DNA from 3 places in the Pseudoalteromonas sp. CO109Y genome. Region 2 is predicted to be linked to each of the others. Evidence: predicted binding sites of a transcription regulator. Region 2 holds the regulator's gene; each other region holds the start of a gene.

Region 1 (7,577 bases), on a different contig from region 2:
AAAACACAGGTTCACGCAGGTGGCCGTGGTAAAGCTGGCGGTGTTAAGCTAGTTAAAACAACTGACGAAGTTAAAGAGTTCGCTGCGAACTGGTTAGGTAAAAACTTAGTTACTTACCAAACAGACGAAAATGGTCAGCCAGTATCAAAAATTCTTGTTGAAAGCTGCACTGACATCGCTAACGAATTATACCTTGGCGCTGTAGTAGATCGTGCTTCTCGTAAAGTTGTTTTCATGGCATCTACTGAAGGTGGTGTTGAAATCGAGCAAGTTGCAGAAGAAACTCCAGAACTAATTCACAAAGCTGAGATCGATCCACTAGTTGGTCCTCAAGCTTACCAAGCTCGTGAGTTAGGCTTCAAACTAGGTTTAAACCCTACTCAAATGAAACAGTTCGTTAAGATCTTCATGGGTCTTGCTAACATGTTCAACGACTTCGATTTCGCTCTATTAGAAATCAACCCTCTAGTAATCACAGACGAAGGTAACCTTCACTGTCTAGACGGTAAAATCGGTGTAGATGGTAACGCGCTTTACCGTCAACCTAAAATCCGTGAAATGCACGATCCTTCACAAGAAGATGCGCGTGAAGCTCACGCTGCAAGCTTCGAGCTTAACTACGTTGCACTAGACGGTAACGTTGGTTGTATGGTTAACGGTGCAGGCCTAGCAATGGGTACTATGGACATCGTAAACCTACACGGTGGCAAGCCAGCTAACTTCCTAGATGTTGGTGGCGGTGCAACTAAAGAGCGTGTATCTGAAGCATTCAAGATCATCTTATCTGACGACAACGTTAAAGCTGTTTTAGTTAACATCTTTGGTGGTATCGTACGTTGTGACATGATCGCAGAAGGTATCATCGGCGCAGTTAAAGAAGTAGGTGTTAACGTTCCTGTAGTAGTACGTTTAGAAGGTACTAACGCTGAACTTGGTCGTGAAGTACTAGCTAGTTCTGACCTTAACATCATCGCTGCTGAATCACTAACAGACGCAGCTGAAAAAGTTGTTGCTGCTGCGGAGGGCAAATAATGTCTGTATTAATCAATAAAGATACAAAAGTTATCTGTCAAGGTTTCACAGGTGGCCAAGGTACTTTCCACTCTGAGCAAGCGCTTGAGTACGGTACACAAATGGTTGGTGGTGTAAGCCCAGGTAAAGGCGGTCAAACGCACCTTGGTCTTCCAGTATTCAACACAGTACGTGACGCTGTTGAAGCAACTGGCGCAACTGCATCAGTTATCTACGTACCAGCACCTTTCTGTAAAGATGCAATCTTAGAAGCTATCGATGCTGGCATCGAGCTAATCGTTTGTATCACTGAAGGTATCCCAACACTAGACATGGTTGACGTTAAAGTTAAGCTTGATGAAACTGGTGTTCGTATGATCGGTCCTAACTGCCCAGGTGTTATCACTCCGGGTGAAACTAAGATCGGTATCATGCCTGGTCACATCCACAAGCCTGGTAAAGTAGGTATCGTATCACGTTCTGGTACTCTTACTTACGAAGCGGTTAAGCAAACTACTGACGCTGGTTTCGGCCAATCAACATGTGTTGGTATCGGTGGTGACCCAATCCCTGGCACTAACTTCATCGACGTTTTAGAAATGTTCGAAAAAGACGAGCAAACTGAAGCTATTGTTATGATCGGTGAAATCGGTGGTACTGCAGAAGAAGAAGCTGCAGAATACATCAAGCACAACGTGACTAAACCAGTTGTTTCTTACATTGCGGGTGTTACTGCACCTCCAGGTAAGCGTATGGGTCACGCTGGTGCAATCATCGCAGGCGGTAAAGGTACTGCTGATGAGAAATTTGCTGCATTAGAAGCTGCTGGCGTAAAAACTGTACGTTCATTAGCTGATATCGGTAATGCACTTAAAGAGAAAACAGGCTGGTAATCAGTTCTAATCTCTTAAAAAAGGCTCGCTTATGCGGGCCTTTTTTGTATCTATCACATCCTTCTACCCGACAAGAAAATTCCAACCACAAATTAAGAATAATAATGCTTTATTTGTGAATATAAATTCTCTACACTTGTGGCTTGTATATCTGTTTTCATTAAAACACTCGACTTTAATAAGGTAAATATTACGTGCGTACCACAGAATTGGTAGATGGATTTCGCCAGTCAACCCCATACGTTAATGCTCACCGCGGTAAAACATTCGTTGTTATGCTTGGCGGAGAGGCGATCGATCAGTCTGGTTGTCGCAGCATCATCAACGATGTCGCGTTATTAACTAGTCTTGGTATTAAGATTGTTTTAGTGTTTGGTGCTCGCCCACAGTTTAACGCAGCGCTTGAACAAGTTGGCATAACTAGTCAGTTTCATAATGAGATACGTGTAACTGATAACGCAACATTTGATGTAATTAAAAAAGTTGCGGGTGCAATGCAGTTCGATATAACCGCGCGTTTATCTACGTCTTTAAGTAGCACCCCAATGTCTGGCTCATTTTTAAATGTGGTGAGTGGTAATTTTGTTATTGCTCAGCCTTTAGGTGTTGATGAAGGTGTTGATTATCATCATTCAGGTAGAGTGAGACGTATCGATGTTGCGGGTATTCGCCACCAGTTAGATAACAACGGAATTGTTCTGCTTGGGCCAATAGCGGCGTCTGTTACAGGTGAAAGCTTTAACTTAACTGCTGAAGAAATTGCTACGCAAGTAGCTCTCAAACTACGCGCCGATAAAATGCTTGGCTTTTGTAAAGAAGCCGGTATTTTGGATGAAAATGGTGAGGCGATTGCAGAGCTAATGCCAAATGAAGCTGAGCAGCTACTAGTAAACTATCGCAAGCAACCTGACTCATGTGTAAGCGCAACCGTATTCTTACAAGCTGCAATTGATGCTTGTCGAGGTGGCGTACATCGTTGCCATCTTGTTAGTTACAAAGAAGATGGCGCCTTATTACAAGAGCTGTTCTCTTTAGATGGTATTGGTACACAAATCGCACCACAAAGCTCTGAGCAATTACGAAGTGCAAGTATTGCTGATATTACCGGAATCATTAACCTTATAAGACCCCTTGAACAGCAAGGTTATTTGGTGCGCCGTTCTCGTGAACAGCTAGAAATCGAAATTGAACAATTTACGGTTATTGAGCGTGATGGTCTTATTATAGCGTGTGCGGCTTTGTATCCGTTTGCAGATGAACAAGTGGGGGAGTTTGCAAGTTTGGCTGTTCACCCTCAGTATCGAGATGCCGATCGCGGCAGTTATCTACTAAGGTTTATTATTAATAAGGCTAAACGTGCGGGTTATTCGCATTTATTTGCACTCACTACACGCAGCATTCACTGGTTTTTAGAGCAAAGTTTTGAAATAGTGACAGTTGATGAGCTACCTGCGAAGAAAAAAGCGCTTTATAACCATGAACGCCGCTCTAAAGTATTGCGTCTAGATTTAACTAAGCTAGGAAATAAGAGGTGACGCATGCGTCACCTCTAATATACCCAAACCACCCCAAGGTGCGAGTTTCTGCATCTTGAGGGGGGTTGGATATACTCTTAATATTGATAGTTAATGTGCTGATAAAAACGCACGCGTAAATCTTGGCGAGTTGGATTAAATGCCAGCTCGTCAGTAACTTCATTTATCGCACTTTGCACTTGATTCATAAACTTACCATAACCAATGTCATGCTTGTCTTTATCGGCTGCGGCAATCACAAAATGTAGTGAATCTACAAGTTGATCTGCATCCCAATACTGTTGTAATTGCACCTGCTCAGAGCTGCAATCAAAGGTTAGCTTTTGCAGTTCGCTGTTACTTTGTGCGTTATCAATATTGCTATTACGAACAATAGGGCGGGTACCGTTAGCGATGAAAGCGCCGAGTGTTAATCCGCGTTTATCACATGCTCTTTTGAATGCATCAAAGATGTATTGATAAAACTGCGTGTAATTCTCTTCATTCAACATATGTTGAAATTGCGTCTTAATGGCGCGAGTAACCGGAATTGAAAACCCAGCGTATGTCATCTCACTGTGTTCATTTGGCAAATGACATTGGCGAGACTGATATCGTGGATATAAGCTACGTAATTTATAGCCATAGCTTTCTTTGTGACCTTTTGCTTTAGCAAATAAATCATAAGTTAGATGTTGGTGGTCACGAATTTTAAGAGGTGGTTGGCCGCTTAGTAGTTTTTCTTGTAGTGAGTTGATCACTCTTTGCACATTATGATGAAAACTAGCCGCATGAGCGCGAATATCTTCACCAGTCGCTAAGAATAATAAACGAATTTTTTTGCATTTTTGCTCACCATCAGCAAATACATTATGTGCTTCATGGTATTGTGGGTTATAGAAAAACAAAATTTGCTTAGCGGTTTCTAAGCTATATGCCTCATCATGGTAACGAACCACTGGCAGTTTATCGTTGGCGATTAGGTGTACATTATGTAATTCATACTCATCACATAGTGCAAATAACTCCCTTGCAAGACGCTTATAAGCACAGCTCACATTGGTGAACTGGGCAAAAAACTCATCAGTAGGTTTAAATTCAACTAACACATACTGGTTTGCACGTGCTGAGCTTGGAATATAGACTCGATGTTGATTGAGCGAAGCCATCTTTTTTCCTTATTGGTAGTGAAACTGACGGCACTATATCGCTAGTCAATGATCATTTTATTGCGTTAGAACAATTTTTTTACCGATTTTGTCGAGTCTGTGAACTATGTATTCAACAATCGACGTAATATCTTCAATAAACATGATGCAACCACTGTATGTTAGGGTTTGTTTTTGTAATAATGCATTAGTTTTGTCACCATGCAATATTCAGAGGATTATGCTCCTATGGCGGAAATTGAGAATCGCCCAAGTAACTTTATTAGAACGCGTATCGACGAAGATCTAGCAAGCGGTAAGCATGCGACTACACACACGCGTTTTCCACCTGAACCAAACGGTTTTTTACACATTGGTCATGCAAAGTCTATTTGTTTAAATTTTGGTATCGCCCAAGATTATCAAGGTCTTTGTAACTTACGTTTTGATGATACGAATCCAGAAAAAGAAGACATCAACTACGTAAACTCGATTAAAGAAGATGTGCAGTGGTTAGGTTTCCAGTGGGATGGTGAAATTAAATATTCATCTAACTATTTCGATGCGTTATACGGCTATGCTGTTGAGCTTATCGAAAAAGGCCTAGCGTATGTGTGTTTCTTATCGCCAGATCAAGCCCGTGAATACCGTGGTACTTTAAAAGAGCCGGGTAAAAATAGCCCATACCGTGATACGCCAGTTGAAGAAAACCTAGCGCTATTTGAAAAAATGCGTAATGGTGAGTTCAAAGAAGGCGAATGTGTACTGCGTGCTAAAATCGATATGGCAAGCTCATTCATGGTATTGCGTGATCCAATTTTATACCGTGTACGTTTTGCTCATCACCACCAAACAGGTGACAAGTGGTGCATTTACCCAATGTACGACTTCACGCACTGTATTTCAGATGCGATAGAAGGTATTACACATTCATTATGTACGCTTGAGTTCCAAGATAACCGTCGCTTATACGATTGGGTATTAGATAACATCAGCCTTGAGTGTCATCCGCAACAAATCGAGTTCTCACGATTAAATCTTGAGTACACCATTATGTCTAAGCGTAAATTAAACGACTTAGTGGTAAATGGTCATGTTGAAGGCTGGGACGACCCACGTATGCCAACGATTGCTGGTTTACGTCGTCGTGGTTATACACCTGCATCAGTACGTGAGTTCTGTTCTCGTATCGGTATCACTAAACAAGAGAACATGGTTGAAATGGGCATGCTAGAAGCCTGTATCCGTGAAGACCTAAATGAACATGCACCTCGTGCAATGGCTGTTCTTGATCCTGTGAAGATTGTTATCGAAAACTATGACGCAGATAAAGTAGAGACGTTATCTGTTGCTAATCACCCGAATAAAGAAGAGATGGGTCGCCGTGACGTACCTTTCACTCGTGAGCTTTATATCGAGCGTGAAGACTTCCGTGAAGAAGCAAACAACAAGTTTAAGCGTTTAGTTCTTGATAAAGAAGTACGTTTACGTGGTGCTTATGTAATTAAAGCTGAGCGCGTTGAAAAAGACGAAAACGGTGAAATTACGACTATCTTCTGCTCTTACGATCCTGAAACTCTGGGTAAAAACCCAAGTGATGGCCGTAAAGTTAAAGGTGTAATTCACTGGGTATCAGCAAGTGAATCTATCACAGCTGAAGTTCGTTTATACGACCGTTTATTTAACGTGCCAAACCCAGCGGCAGCAGAAGACTTTAACGCAACACTAAACCCAGAATCACTTGTGGTTCTTGAAAATGCGAAAGTTGAGCCGTCACTTGCAAATGCACAAGCAGAGCAGGGCTTCCAGTTTGAGCGTACAGGTTACTTCTGTCGTGATAGCAAAGCAGAAACATTAGTATTCAATCAAACTGTGGGTCTTCGTGATTCATGGGCTAAGATTGAACAAAAGGGCTGATAGCTAATCTATTTAGTTTCTATGCTTAATAAAAAACCCTTTCACTTTAAAAGTGAAAGGGTTTTTTTTATAACTATTAAAAGCGATTAGAAATAACCGCGAATACCCAAGCTGAAATTACGACCTGGTAGTGGTGCTTTTTCTTTAATGAATGAGCTGTGTACGAAACCAAGTTCATCAGTTAAGTTGTCAACATTGATGTAAAGCTGTGTATCAACAGGACCTAAGTCAAGTTGGTAGTTAGCTGATGCATCAAATAGGGTATAGCCGTCAGTTTTTGTCTCGTAAGCAGTAATGTCAGACTGCTCAAAATAATGAGTACCTGTTAGGCTAAACTTCCAATCAGACACTGTGTACTGTAATTCAGAACCCAGTTTATTAGCCGGAATACGCGGTAAGTAACCTTCATCATCTTTTAGCTTAGCCGTTGTTGAATCACCAAACACTTTAACTAGCGCACTTGGCGTCACTTGATAATGTACGTCAAATTCAATACCGTATAATTTCGCATCTTTACTTGTGAATTGGTAAACCGCCATTGCATCTTCATCTGCATCAGCTGCTGATTCTAAGCCATGCTCTTCGTCGAAAACTAAACCGGTATTTTGCTGGTAGTAGTAGTTTTCAATGTCGTTATAGAAGAAGTTAACTGTGTAACCAAAGTCACCAATAAAGCGGCGGAAACTTAAATCAAAGTTCGTTGCAGTTTCTTGCTCGATATCTTCTGGCTCAAAATGAATTTCGCCATCTTCAATATGATAACCAAGGCCTAGCTCGTAAGTACCTGTTGAGATATGAATTCCGTTTGAAAGTAATTCAGCACTTAGCGGCGCACGTTCTGAACGAGATACACTCAAAGCAACACTTTGACCTTCTTGATATTGCCAAATTGCACCAGCAGATAAGCTCAGGTTTGTGAAATCTTCACTGTAGTTAATGATTTCAGCTTCTTCTTCGTCATGGTGCTCTTCTTCCTCTTCATGATCGTGATCATGATGGTGCTCAGCCATGCTTACAGCAGAGTCGATTTGGTAATCTTCAAGGCGTGCACCTAGCTCAACGGTCACATCACCAAACTGGCGCTCTTCAAGAAC
Region 2 (7,577 bases):
CTTTCTCTTCTTCAGCGAATTTCTCTTTCGGCATACTATCAAGTAGCGCCATAATGTCGTGACATAGTGCTTGGGTATTTTGCTTATTTGCAGCAGAGATACGGTAAACATTAACCTCTTCACCTAGCTCTTCGGCAATTTCATTACACAGCGCTTCAGCTTCATCTTCTGGTAATAGGTCAATTTTGTTAAATACTAACCAGCGCGGCTTTTCAGCAAGCTTAGGACTATATTGGTGTAGCTCATTAATAATCGCAAAGGCATTATCAACTGGATTTGTGCCATCAACAGGCATAACATCAATGATATGCAGTAATACACGACAACGCTCTAAGTGCTTTAAGAAGCGAATACCAAGGCCTGCGCCATCCGAAGCCCCTTCGATTAGACCTGGGATATCAGCAATTACAAATGACTTATTCGCATCTGGGCGTACTACACCAAGATTAGGAATAAGCGTCGTAAACGGGTAATCTGCCACTTTTGGTTTAGCTGCAGAAACACTGCGGATAAACGTTGATTTACCAGCATTTGGTAAACCAAGTAAGCCAACATCAGCAAGTAGCATTAGCTCTAAGCGTAAGCTGCGAACTTCACCAGGTGTACCTAGTGTTTTTTGACGTGGCGCACGGTTTGTACTTGATTTAAAACGTGCGTTCCCCAAGCCATGGAAACCACCTTTTGCAACAACAACCTTTTGACCATGCTTAGTCAGATCACCTAATGACTCTTCAGTATCAACATCAATGATACGTGTACCAACAGGTACTTTAAGCGTTAAATCTGCGCCTTTTTTACCAGTCATGTTACGGCTTTGACCATTTGTGCCGCGCTCTGCTTTATGAAAACGCTCAAATTGGTAATCAATTAACGTATTTAAGTTTTCATCGGCTTGTAGATAAACGCTGCCGCCATCGCCGCCGTCGCCGCCATCAGGACCGCCATCTGGTACATATTTTTCACGTCGGAAAGATACGACACCGCTGCCGCCATCACCCGCGTCACAACGAATTTCTACTTCATCTACAAACTTCATGATTACTCACTTTAAGATTGGCTTGTTAATAACTCTATTATATACCTAAGTGCCCTATTCAGCACCCAATGCCAAGGCGCTTAGGTATATATTTATACGCACTATTATGTGCCTTAAAACAAAAAACCCCGCAAAGGCGGGGTTTTTCAAATATCGAGATGATTACTCAGCTACGATATTTACGTATTTACGGTTTAAAGGACCTTTCTGTTCGAATTGAACTTTACCATCTGCTTTTGCGAAGATAGTGTGGTCTTTACCGATACCTACGTTTGCGCCAGCGTGGAAACGAGTACCACGTTGACGAACAATGATGCTACCCGCTAGAACTGATTCGCCACCAAAACGCTTAACACCTAGGCGTTTGCTTTCTGAATCGCGACCGTTACGAGTACTACCAGCTGCTTTTTTATGTGCCATTTCTCAGTACCTCTAATTAAGCGCTAATGCCAGTGATTTTAACTTCAGTGAACCATTGACGATGGCCCATTTGCTTACGAGAATGCTTACGACGTCTAAATTTAACAATCTTAACTTTCTCACCGCGACCGTGTGAAACAACCTCAGCTGTTACTTTACCACCGTTTACGAACGGTACACCGATCTCGATTTTCTCACCATCAGCAACTAAAAGTACTGAATCAAATTCAACTGCTGCACCAGTTTCAACGTCTAATTTCTCAAGACGAATTGTTTGACCTTCAGTCACACGGTGCTGTTTACCACCACTTTGGAAAACCGCGTACATAATTAACTCCGTCTGTGCGCCCTCAAATCGACGCAACTAAAATATTCTTCAATAGGGCGCGAAGTTTACGCTAATGTGCAAAAACTAGCAAGCCTCTTTTTCGATAAAATGAATAAAAAATAGCTGCATTGAGAGCAATTCAATATTTTCCCCTATTCTATCCTAAAAACACCACATGCCAAGCGGTTTTTACGATCTCATGACAATTAAATTACGCTAATAATACGCACCTTGAAAATTCAAAAAGCTGATCACTTATTAATCAAGGTTATAAATTTATCTTGGCAAAATTGATCTCAAATAAAAAACTTTACAGTGTTTTTTTACTGAATCATCACAAAATATCGAGCAAGCGCTTTTTTTGTTGTACAATCAGCCCCGTATACCCATAAATATTGGCTCGGAGATCAATGGATATAAAAGCTATCCAGACGTTAATCGAAAATGAAATGGATGACGTCAATCAACTTATACATGCCCAAATGCGCTCAGATGTCGCATTGGTTAACCAACTCGGTTTATACATAGTAAACAGTGGCGGTAAACGCGTTCGTCCTATGTTGGCCATTTTAGCGGCAAAAGCACTTGGTTATGAGGGCAAAGACCATATTACGCTTGCCACTATCATCGAATTTATTCATACCGCAACTTTATTGCATGACGACGTTGTCGACGAGTCACATTTGCGCCGTGGTACGCCTACAGCCAACGCAGAGTTTGGTAATGCAGCGAGCGTTTTGGTGGGTGACTTTATCTATACACGTTCATTTCAGCTTATGGTTGGCCTAGGTAAAATGCCAATCATGCAAATTTTAGCTGATGCAACCAATGTTATCGCTGAAGGTGAAGTATTACAGCTAATGAATTGTAATGACCCTGACACGACAGAACAAAGCTATATGCAGGTTATTTACAGCAAAACGGCAAAATTGTTCGAAGCTGCAACCGGCCTTGCTGCAATTATTACCGAGCAAGACGAACAAACCCTTGAAGCATTAAACTTATACGGTATGCATCTTGGCACTGCATTCCAATTAGTGGATGATGTTCTTGATTACAACGCTGATGCCGAGCAACTTGGTAAAAACATTGGCGATGATTTAGCTGAAGGTAAACCTACCCTACCGCTTATCTACGCAATGCAAAAAGGCACACCAGAGCAAGTTAAGCTAGTACGCGAAGCAATTGAGCTTGGTAATGGTATGGACCACTTAGAGAGCATTCTAGCGGCATTAGCTGACACTAAGGCTCTTGAGTTTGCAATGCAAAAAGCTGAGCAAGAAGCTGACAAAGCAATTGCTTGTATTGCGTTCTTACCAGATACACCGTACAAACAAGCACTAGAGAGTTTGGCCCGTATCGCCGTTGCCCGCGATCACTAAACGCTATTTATTCGAGCCATTAAAAAAGCCTGCATTTGCAGGCTTTTTTGTTTTTCGGCGATTTAAAAAATCGCCTATCATCTGTCGGAATTAACCGTTGATGAAATCAACACCTTCCTGGATGTCTTTGTTAAGTGTAGCTAGCATGTCGTTTTTAGCTTGCTCTTCGAATGCACTTAACTCACCGTAAGAAAGGATTTCTTCAACGCCGTTTTTACCTAGACGAACTGGGTGTGCGAAGTATGCTGCGTCACCGTTTTCAACTGCAACGTATGCGTAATCAACTACTTCTTCACCTTGTAAGCCTTTAACTAAAGACATACAGAAGCGTGCTGCTGCAGCACCCATAGAAAGAGTCGCTGAACCGCCACCCGCTTTAGCGTTAACAACTTCAGTACCTGCGTTTTGGATACGTGGAGTTAATGCCGCAACTTCTTCGTCAGTGAAAGTAACACCTTCAACTTGAGATAGAAGAGGAAGGATTGTAGTACCTGAGTGACCGCCGATCACTGGAACTTTAACGTCAGTTGCGCTTAAACCTTTAAGTTCAGCAACAAATGCTTCTGAACGGATCACGTCAAGCGTTGTGATACCGAATACACGGTTAGCATCGTAAGTACCCGCTTTTTTGAATACTTCAGCAACGATTGGCACTGTGCCGTTTACTGGGTTAGTGATGATACCTACTAACGCTTTAGGACAGTTTTTAACGATGCCTTCAGCTAATGTTTTGATGATACCTGCGTTTACGTTGAAAAGGTCCGCACGGTCCATGCCTGGCTTACGTGGCATACCCGCTGGGATAAGAACGATATCACAACCAGCTAATGCTGCGTCTAGGCTGTCAGCACCAAAGCCTTCAACTTTAACGTCTGTTGGGATGTGAGAAAGATCAACCGCTACACCAGGAACAACAGGGGCAACATCGTATAACGATAATTCAGAACCTGCAGGTAAACTTGTTTTTAATAATAAAGACAATGCTTGGCCGATACCGCCAGCTGCGCCTAAAACAGCAACTTTCATTGGAATTCTCCGTAATTTGAGGTAGGAAATATTTGTGGCCCTAAAGATAATGAAATTAGCGACTAAAAACAAATTTATCCTGCTTATTTCGCGTATAATTTCGACCATAGTTGTAAACTTGCCTGTAAAGACACAGCATTTTGGACGACTTTGTAAACTAATACTGCATAAATATGCAGAGTTGTGTAGAATTACCCTACATTTTATGAATAAAGAAACGGCAACATGCAACCACAAGACAAACAAGAAGCACTGATCAAAGCGTTTAAAGCGCTATTAAAAGAAGAAAACTTCGGCTCACAAGGTGAGATTGTCGAAGCATTAAAAGAGCAAGGCTTTGATAATATTAGTCAAAGTAAAGTCTCTCGCATGTTAAGCAAGTTCGGTGCAGTACGTACTCGTAATGCAAAACAAGAAATGGTCTATTGTTTACCGGCTGAAATGGGTGTGCCAACAGCGAAAAGCCCACTGCGTCAGCTTGTTATTGATATTATGCATAACGAAATGATGATTATTATTCGCACCAGTCCAGGCGCAGCACAATTAATTGCTCGTTTACTTGATTCACTCGGTAAGGCGGATGGTGTACTCGGTACCATTGCAGGCGACGACACTATTTTTATCGCCCCTGCGAAGATTTCTGAAATCGATGTGACGCTTGATCGCGTGCGCACTTTATTTGATACCGTTTAAAGTTGCTTTAAGAAGTTTACTGACGGGGCGAAAAACGCAGATCCCATATCGGCTTGAGTAAAATCGAGCCAATGATCATAGCAATCGCCCTGCCCCAAACGACTCTTTAATACCTGCTCAAACGCATCCCCTTGCGCAGCACACGAAACCATTAAAATTCCCTGCTTATGCACATCACCAAATGGCATGCTTTGGTTTAGCAATAGTGGCTGGCCATGCTCATCTTTTAATTCACTACGAACCGCATGACTGGTTTCTACAGCAGGCACAATCAAGGTGTTATCTAGACGCGTGCGCCCCATGATTTGCTCTTGTTCAGACAACGATAAATGCTGCCAGACACTCAAATCATGCACAAAGCGCTGAACATGAATATAACTGCCTTGGTCTTCAAAGTGACCCGGTTTATCGATAAGTGCTGTACTACGCTTTTGACGGCCATGAGGTGTATCGCCTGCATAAATAAAGCCGTTAAAATCACGTCCATCTAAAAACCGAAAATTACGGACCTGCTCCACCAGCTCAACATCCGGTGTTAATAATTTTAGAATTTGCAGAGCAAATAGATGATTTACATCTTCACGGTCTGAGCGAATTTGCACAAACAAGTCAAATGGCTGAGCACTAATCACATGCTCACTATGGGTCACATTCGGAAAGCTTTGCAATTGACTAGGGATAAACTCGGGCAAAATATGCGGCCAATACTGAGCACCAAGGGCAACCACACACGATAGCATGGCTTCTGAGAACTGATCAGCAAACTCATCTTGAATTACGCTAACGCGTTTTAGTTTTTTACGTAATGACTCATCATGGCCATCGTAAACATTAAAAAACAGGTGCAAACCATGTAAGTTTGCTTCAGCACAAATCCCAGATTGCGCTTGCGCCATAGTGAATCCTTAGCTTCTCGTTATTTGCACAAAGCCAAGGATTCAAGATTGTTATTTATTACTAATCATGAAAAAAATTGACTGTGTGCGGCATTATTTTTATTTTTACAGGCTGCTCAACAGCTAACACGCGGTCTTGCTCTGCAGCAACTTCACACTCTTGCCCTGCAATATTGATTCGATATACATAACGCGTACCGATAAAGCGCCTGTGCAAGATAGTTAAACTGTTTGCGTCACTGTGCGCAGCTTCACACAACTGAATATGATGTGGTCTTATATACACTTGACCTTGCTGACAATCTGCATTGTTCGGTGTCAATGAGTGAATCACACCAAACGCCGTCTCATATTCAGTTGGCGTTAATACTTTTGCCGTTAAGTATATGCCCGTACCAAGAAACTCTGCAACCACCTTTGAGTTAGGTTGGCTAAATAACTGCTCAGGAGAGCCTTGTTGGGCGATTTTTCCACCATGCATAACCGCAAGCGTGTCGGCAAACGCGAAAGCTTCTTCCTTCGAGTGGGTAACAAATACCGCAGAAACCTGCTGAGCTTTAATAATGCGACGTATATCGGCAATAAGCTCAAAACGCACTTGTGTATCAATATTCGAGAATGGCTCATCAAGTAATAATAAACTTGGTTTGTAAGCAAGTGCACGGGCTATTGCCACTCGTTGCTGCTGTCCACCAGAAAGCTGATGCGGATATCGCTTTGCACAACCATCGAGTTTAACAAGGCTAAGCATTTCATCTACACGCTCGCGCTTTTGCGCTTTACTCATATTGCTTAGCCCAAACGCAATGTTGTCGCTTACCGTTAAATGAGGAAACAACGCATAGTCTTGGAACATCATGCCAATATTACGTTTTTCCGGTGCAACAAACAGTCCACTATCGTTGACCACTTTTGAATCAATACTCATATAGCCTTGCTCAGGCTGTAAAATTCCGGCAATTGCCTTTAAAGTGGTGGTTTTGCCGCAGCCACTTGCGCCAAGCAAACAGACGATTTCATCTTGTTCTACATTGAGGTTTAGTTCACTCAACACCTGAGTCGCATTGTACTGATAAGCTAAGTCTTTAATTATCAAATGACTCATGAGTGATTTTGCTCCATCGAACGATTAACGAAATACAAAGGGATTAACCCAACTAACACGATAAACAAGGCTGAAATTGACGCAAGCTCCAATTGCTCATCACTAACATATTGAAAAACATGAGTTGCCAGGGTTTCAAAATTAAAAGGTCTGAGTAATAAAGCCGCAGGTAACTCTTTCATGCACTCAATAAACACTAACAAGCCAGCTGTTAGAATGCCGCGCTTTAACAGTGGTAAATGTACTCGCCACAAGGTTTGTAAGGGCCCTTTGCCCATTGATTGGCTAGCCATATCTAATGAAGGGCTAATACGTAAAAAACTGCTTTCAAGCGCGCCATGCGCAATCGCATAAAAACGTACAACATAAGCAAAAATCATCGCAAATAAAGTGCCGCTCAGAAGTAACCCTGGTGATAAACCAAAAGGCTCAAGCCAATTGTTTAATGCATCATCTAACTGAGTTAATGGGAGCAATACGGCAATAGCTAACACAGTACCAGGTAAGGCGTAGCCAGTACTTGCTAAACGTCCTGGGATCAAAGGGTAAGCTTGTTTCGCAATGCGTTGATAAAACAATACCAATAAGCTCAATAGGATAGTTGCAATACTCACCACAATAGCCACTTTGAAGCTTTGCCAAGCGTAATTAAAGAATGCCCCATTCCATGCTTCATCTGCATAAACAATGG
Region 3 (7,577 bases), on a different contig from region 2:
CGGCCTTCATCCATGGTTTGTAACTGCACAGAGTAAAGATCGCTACTTTTTTCAGGTATAGGGTCTGCTGACATCATGTGATACACAGATAAACTGGTCATGGTTACGCCAATACCAATGGCAATAGCCAGCACCATTAAAAAGCTTACTAGTGGCGTGCGCTTAAAGCTGCGCCAGCTTAAATCTAAATAATGAAGGAACATGGTTACACTCCAGCCGCTTTAAGGTTTTGAGTGCCTTGATACAAGGTGAAGTCAGCTAGTTGGCCATCAACAACTTGGATATTACGAGGTGCTCTGCGGGCAAGCTCTGGATCATGGGTTACCATGATGATGGTTGCGCCATCACGGTTGATTTGTTCAAGTAGCTCCATCACTTGACGCGCCATTAGGCTATCTAAATTACCAGTTGGCTCATCGGCGAGTAAAAAGCGTGGTTCACCTGCAAGGGCTCTGGCAATAGCCACACGTTGTTGTTGACCACCAGAAAGTTGTTGCGGTAAGTGTTTAGCGCGTGACGCTAAACCAACTTGCTCTAGGCATTGCTCAATTCGGCGCTTACGCTCAGCGGCCTTAATGCCACGATAACGCAGTGGTACTTCAATATTTTCATAGAGGTTCAAATCTGGGATCAGGTTAAAACCTTGGAAAATAAAACCAATTTTTTGATTACGTAAGTCAGCACGCTGGTTGTCGTTTAGCTTACCCACATCAATACCGTCTAACATGTATTGGCCTTCGCTAAAGGGTTCTAACATACCGGCGATGTTTAAAAAAGTGGTTTTACCTGAGCCACTTGGGCCCGTTACGGCAATAAATTCACCTTCTTCAACTTGTAGATTAAAGTCGCGAAGGGCGTGCGTTTGTACCATATCTGTTTGATACACTTTGCTGATGTTGTTCATTGTAAGCATGTTGATTATTCCTTTTATTTGTTAGCGTAAAACCAGTGTGGGTGCTTTTTTAAAGCGATCGTAATTCGAGATAATTAACTTATCGCCAGGCTCTACGCCTTCGATAATCTCGACAGCATTGATACTGCTTGCACCGGTTTTTATATCGATTAAATAAGCCATGTCACCGTCAACTTTATAAGCATGGGTGCCACCTTGTTGTAAGAATGCGCCGCGTTTTACCTGCAATACATTGTCGCGATTCTCTAATAAAATACGTGCGGTTAAGCGTTGGTTTTGGCGAATGCCAGAAATCTCATTGTCAAAGCGTACGCGGGTAGTGACCTCGCGATTATTCACTTCAGGCGAAATAGCCGATAGCGTGCCTGTTACATGACGTGCGCCTAAAGTAAGTTCTACTTGCATACCAAGACCTAGCTCGTTGGCGTAGCTTTCTGGTACTTGCAGTTCTGCTTCAAAGTTACTTAAATCGACCAATGTCATTAACGGTTGGCTTTGTGTTACCGCCTCTTTTTGTTGCACTAATAAGTTACCCACAATGCCGCTTACACTGGCGGTAATGGTGAGTTCATTTACTTGCCTTAGTAAGTCATCAACAATCAATTGCTGACGCGCCAGATCGCGCTCTGCTGCTTTTAGCTCAAATGCGAGGGTATCTTTAGCTAAGCTGACCTCTTGCTCAGCATGCTTATAAGAAAGCTTGGCACGAGCTAAATCATCAACGGCTTTTTCTAAATCTATTTGGCTAATTAAATGTTTTTCGATTGAGATTTTAGCTCGGCGGTTTTCTCTATCTGCGGCATTGAGTTCAACTTGCGCTAAATCGAGCGCTTTAGTCAGGCTCAACTTTTGTCTACGCGCTTCAAGTTGCTTGCGCTGTAATTCGCCTTCTAATCGCGCTAATACTGATTGTTGCTGTTTTAGCTCGTTGGTTAGCTCAGGGCTGGTTACGGTTGCGATCACTTCATTTACTTCAACGCTATCACCGGCTTTTACTTTTAAATCGACAAAGCCGCGTTCAGGGCTGTAAACCTTTGGCGCATTAGCTGCAACGATTTTACCGCTCGCTGCCACATCTCTGGTGAGTGTCTTTTGGCTTACTTCACTAATTTGTAGGCTTGCTGCATCAACCGAAATGCTGCCATCGTTACTGGCAAACAATGCTTGAAAGCCGAGCGCACCAACAAGTATTACACCTGCAGCTATTATAAGTGGCTTTTTAATGGTGCTTTTCTTAGCCACGGTAATATCTTGGGCACTGGTATCTTTAATCATCATAACTCCTTACGATTCTCAAAACACACAATCATGAAGCCAACGGCAAGCATGGTAAGTGGAGAAGCCATAAACAAACTGATAGTGAACATTTTGAAATCCTCAATTTCGCTGATGTCTTATCTATACCAGTAGCGTGCCAGTTTTTAATTTGTTGATTTTTAATGGTTTTATGTTTTATTGGTGAGTTGAAGCCTGTCCGCGGACAGAAAAAGTGTCCGCAGCGGACACTTTTAGATTGCTGATTGTTGACGCAAGGGTAAAGAAACTCAGTCATTGCGACTAAGGTAGTCTGCTCAGATACATAGTTTGTAACTATGCTAAAGCCAAGAGTAAATAATGATGCAGTTAGGCTAGCCGAGACCCCGTAAAATACTGCATTGATATTCATAAGGTGAATAATTATTCAAAATAGGGCGCAGTTTACGTTAACGTAAAGAAGCGGGTTTTTAGATTGTTTTTTTACAAGTTGTTAAATTTGACACCAGTGTCATAAAAAAATAACGGGTAAAATGCGACTAAATGTAAAAAAATAGCATAGAATTTAAAAAGTGCCTTAAGTGAGAAATATTCATGAATATGAATATGTATTCAAAACTCTATTGACTCATGAGGTATTTGGCGATAGTTTTGTTCGTCTGCTAGCACTGTCACAAAAGACTGAACCGCTAGTCGTTGTAGCAAGGGGAGGGGTCTATGTTATACGACTCAAAATTAGAAAAAGATAATTGTGGCTTTGGCTTAATAGCCCAGGTCAATGGTCAGGCGAGTCACCGCTTGATTCGAACAGCAATCACTGGCTTAGATCGCATGGAACACCGTGGGGGTATTTCTGCTGATGGTAAAACAGGTGATGGCTGTGGTTTATTAATGCAAAAACCTGATAGTTTCTTTCGCGCTATTGCCAGCGAACATGATTGGCATCTAGGAAAGAACTACGCCGTTGGCATGGTATTTCTAAATGCTGATCCTGTACTTGCGCAAACAGCTAAAGATGTGTTGAGTGAAGAACTCGAAAAAGAAACCTTGAGCATTCAAGGCTGGCGCGTAGTACCGACTGATGCGTCATGTTTAGGGCCAATTGCAAAAAAACAACTACCAGGCTTTGAACAAATTTTTGTAAGCGCACCAGAAGGCTGGCGTCCAAAAGATTTAGAACGTCGCTTATATGTAGCGCGTCGTCGTGCTGAAAAGCGCCTCGAAAACGATGAACATTTTTATATTGCCAGCTTATCTGGTTTAGTTACTGTCTATAAAGGCCTAATGATGCCTGTAGACTTACCTAACTTTTATTTAGACCTAGCTGACATTCGCATGACCAGCGCGATTTGTGTATTTCACCAACGTTTCTCTACTAATACACAACCTCGTTGGCCACTGGCGCAACCATTCCGCTATTTAGCGCATAATGGTGAAATTAATACGATTCAAGGTAACCGCCAATGGGCGCGTGCCCGTGCTTATAAGTTTGCCTCACCACTTATTCCTGATTTGCAATCAGCAGCACCATTCGTTAATGAAAGCGGCTCAGACTCTTCTAGCTTAGATAATATGCTTGAATTGTTCTTAGCCGGTGGCATGGATTTATTCCGTGCAATGCGTATGCTTGTGCCGCCAGCATGGCAAAAAAACCGTGCTATGGATGATGACCTACGTGCATTCTACGACTTTAACTCAATGCATATGGAACCATGGGATGGCCCAGCTGGTATTGTAATGTCTGACGGTCGTTTTGCTGCTTGTAACCTTGACCGTAACGGTTTACGCCCTGCACGCTATGTAATCACGCAAGATGGTTTTATTACCCTTGCTTCAGAAGTCGGTATTTGGGATTACGCGCCAGACGAAGTGGTTGAGAAAGGCCGTGTTGGCCCTGGTGAGTTATTAGTAATTGATACGCATCAAGGTAAAATTTGGCATTCAGATGAGATTGACCAAGATCTTAAGTCACGCCATCCATACAAAGCATGGCTTGAAGCAAACGTTAAGCGTTTAACGCCATTTGAACAGTTATCTGAAAAAGATGCGGGTAACCGTTCTTTTGATGACGAAACACTGCTTAAGTATCAAAAAATGTTTGGCTACACCAACGAAGAGCTTGATAGCGTGATTCGTGTTATGGGTGAAAATGGTCAAGAAGCAACAGGTTCAATGGGTGATGACACGCCATTTGCGGTACTGTCAGAAGGTCATCGTTCACTGTTCGATTACTTCCGACAGAAATTTGCGCAAGTAACGAACCCACCAATTGACCCGCTTCGTGAAAATCACGTTATGTCACTGGCAACCTGTATTGGTAGTGAGCAAAACGTATTTAACGAAACAACCGGCCATGCTAAGCGTTTACAGTTTGATACGCCGATTTTGATGTACGCTGATATGCAACAGCTGATCAATGCTGACGATGAGCATTACAGCTACTGTAAAATCGATATCACTTACACACTAGAAGAAGGCTTAGAAAACGCAATCACACGTATTTGTGATGAAGCACAAGAAAAAGCAGCGTCAGGCTGTGTCATGCTTATTTTAAGTGACCGTAACTTTAGCGAAACGCATTTACCAATCCCAGCTGCGATGGCGGTTGGCTCAATTCAAAAGCGTTTAGTCGATAATAACTTACGTTGTGAATCTAATATCATCATCGAGTCAGGCAGTGTCCGTGATGCGCATCAATTTGCGGTATTACTTGGTTTTGGTGCAACGGCAATTTATCCGTACCTTGCCTATGAATCATTAGTTGCAATGAGCGACAAAAAGACCCTGAACAAGAGCTATTGCGAAGTAACGCTTGCTTATCGTAATGCAATTAATAAGGGTCTGTATAAAATCATGTCGAAAATGGGTATCAGTACTGTCGCTTCGTACCGCTGCTCAATGTTATTTGAGGCAGTTGGTTTATCAGATGCGGTTGTAGAAACTTGTTTTAACGGTGTAGCTAGTCGTATTAAAGGGGCGTGTTTCACTGATTTTGATGATGACCAACGTAAACTTCATAAGCTGGCTTTTAGTAAACGTAAGTTATTAAGCCATGGTGGCTTACTAAAATATGTTCACGGTGGTGAGTACCATGCTTATAACCCTGATGTTATTCAAACACTGCAAAAGGCAGTGCGCTCTGGGGATTATAAAGACTACTTGGCATATGCTGATTTAGTAAATAACCGCCCGATCACCAATCTACGTGACATGCTGGCGGTGAAAATTCCTGATACAGGTGTGAGTGTTGATGACGTAGAGCCAGCAACTGAGCTGTACAAACGTTTTGACTCAGCAGCAATGAGTATTGGTGCATTATCGCCAGAAGCACATGAGGCACTCGCGATTGCAATGAACCGCTTAGGTGGTTGTTCAAACTCTGGTGAAGGTGGTGAAGACAAGCTTCGCTACGGTACAGAGAAAAACTCACGCATTAAGCAAGTTGCTTCGGGCCGTTTTGGTGTTACACCACATTACTTACGTAGCGCTGATGTTATTCAGATTAAAGTGGCGCAAGGTGCAAAACCAGGTGAGGGTGGTCAATTACCGGGTGAAAAAGTAACGCCGTATATTGCAAAATTACGTTACTCAGTGCCAGGTGTGACCTTGATTTCGCCTCCGCCGCATCACGATATTTACTCAATTGAAGATTTAGCCCAGCTTATTTTCGATTTAAAACAAGTAAACCCAGATGCACTAATTTCGGTGAAGTTAGTTTCTGAGCCGGGTGTAGGTACTATCGCAACTGGCGTAGCTAAAGCCTATGCAGATTTAATTACCATTGCTGGTTATGACGGTGGCACAGGTGCAAGCCCGCTTACTTCTGTTAAGTATGCAGGTAGCCCTTGGGAGCTTGGTCTTGCTGAAACCCAGCAAGCGCTGGTAGAAAATGGTTTACGTCACCGTATTCGCCTACAAACAGATGGTGGTCTGAAAACGGGTTTAGATATCATTAAGGCGGCTATTTTAGGTGCTGAAAGCTTTGGCTTTGGTACTGGCCCTATGGTGGCACTAGGTTGTAAATACTTGCGTATTTGTCACTTAAATAACTGTGCGACCGGTGTTGCAACGCAAGACGATACGCTGCGCCAAAAGCATTATCATGGCCTGCCAGAAATGGCGATGAACTACTTCAAGTTTATAGCCGAAGAAGCACGCCAAATTATGGCAAGCTTAGGTGTAACTCGTTTAACTGATTTAATTGGTCGTTTGGACTTACTTGAAGCAATTGAAGGCAACACAGAGAAACAAAAGAAAGTAGATCTGTCGTCTGTGATTGCTGTGCCTAACAACCCTACGGGTGAAACCTTGTATTGTAGTGCGCCAAATAGCTCACACTACTTAGGTCAGCTAAATGAAACCTTGCTTGAAAAAGCCCAGCAAGCAATCGATGAAAAATCGGGTATCTCGCTGGTTAACCGTATTTGCAATACAGACCGCTCAGTGGGCGCTATGTTGTCTGGCTATATTGCCTCTAAACATGGTAACCAAGGTATGGCTGCTGATCCTGTCTCTATTGAGCTTCATGGTACAGCGGGTCAATCATTCGGTGTGTGGAATGCTGGTGGCCTTGAAATGACACTCGTTGGTGATGCTAATGACTATGTTGGTAAAGGCATGGCTGGCGGTAAGCTAGTAATTCGCCCACCGCTGGGTTCATCATTCGAAAGCCACAAAGCAACCATTGCCGGTAATACCTGTTTATATGGTGCAACGGGCGGTAAATTATTTGCTGCAGGCTGCGCTGGTGAGCGTTTTGCAGTGCGTAACTCAGGCGTGCAAGCGGTTGTAGAAGGTGTTGGTGACAACGGCTGTGAATACATGACAGGTGGTGTGGTTTGCGTACTTGGCAAAGTGGGTATCAACTTTGGTGCAGGTATGACAGGGGGTTTTGCTTATATTCTTGATGAAGGCAATGACTTTGAAAAACGCATTAACCCTGAGCTTGTTGAAATTGTTACCCTTGAAGGGTTGGCGTCACATCAAGAACATTTACGTGGACTCATTGCTGAGCATTTAGAGCTTACAGGCTCAAACCGCGCTGAGCAGATTTTAGCTAACTTCGATTTATACATGCCAATGTTTAAATTAGTTAAGCCAAAATCTAGTGATGTAAAAAGTTTACTCGGACACCGAGCGCGCAGCAGCGCAGAGCTTCGTGTTCAGGCTCAGTAAGGGGGTAGTATGAGCGAAAATGTATACCAGTTTATCGATGTACAACGTGTTGATCCGCGTAAAAAGCCAATTTCAGCACGTAAACAATCTTTCGTAGAAATCTACGAGCCATTTTCTGAGACACAAGTTAACTCACAGGCGGATCGCTGTTTAGATTGTGGTAATCCGTACTGTGAATGGAAATGCCCAGTACATAACTATATTCCACAATGGTTAAAGCTCATTCGTACTGGCC

Evidence for each region. The regulator ArgR, encoded in region 2, controls arginine synthesis, uptake and breakdown. The targets are predictions, from matches to a motif close to ANTGAATANNTATTCANT.
Region 1: argA (amino-acid N-acetyltransferase) is a predicted target of ArgR. The motif match lies at 2,019-2,036, and genes of this name have one in related genera.
Region 3: gltB (glutamate synthase large subunit) is a predicted target of ArgR. The motif match lies at 2,767-2,784, and genes of this name have one in related genera.

What each region holds. Positions count from the first base shown of each region.
Region 1 is NZ_SGPD01000011.1:48,416-55,992, forward strand. It holds gene sucC (ADP-forming succinate--CoA ligase subunit beta) at 1-1,032, shown strand, start outside; gene sucD (succinate--CoA ligase subunit alpha) at 1,032-1,904, shown strand; gene argA (amino-acid N-acetyltransferase) at 2,099-3,439, shown strand; gene EXT43_RS03040 (DUF3083 family protein) at 3,517-4,587, opposite strand; gene glnS (glutamine--tRNA ligase) at 4,816-6,483, shown strand; gene EXT43_RS03050 (TonB-dependent receptor) at 6,570-7,577, opposite strand, start outside.
Region 2 is NZ_SGPD01000024.1:3,641-11,217, reverse strand. It holds gene cgtA (Obg family GTPase CgtA) at 1-1,036, opposite strand, end outside; gene rpmA (50S ribosomal protein L27) at 1,199-1,456, opposite strand; gene rplU (50S ribosomal protein L21) at 1,473-1,784, opposite strand; gene ispB (octaprenyl diphosphate synthase) at 2,195-3,166, shown strand; gene mdh (malate dehydrogenase) at 3,257-4,192, opposite strand; gene argR (transcriptional regulator ArgR) at 4,418-4,885, shown strand; gene EXT43_RS08690 (Dyp-type peroxidase) at 4,882-5,781, opposite strand; gene EXT43_RS08685 (ABC transporter ATP-binding protein) at 5,843-6,886, opposite strand; gene EXT43_RS08680 (iron ABC transporter permease) at 6,883-7,577, opposite strand, start outside.
Region 3 is NZ_SGPD01000030.1:103,450-111,026, forward strand. It holds gene EXT43_RS12395 (ABC transporter permease) at 1-203, opposite strand, end outside; gene EXT43_RS12400 (ABC transporter ATP-binding protein) at 206-913, opposite strand; gene EXT43_RS12405 (efflux RND transporter periplasmic adaptor subunit) at 935-2,188, opposite strand; gene gltB (glutamate synthase large subunit) at 2,885-7,342, shown strand; gene EXT43_RS12415 (FAD-dependent oxidoreductase) at 7,352-7,577, shown strand, end outside.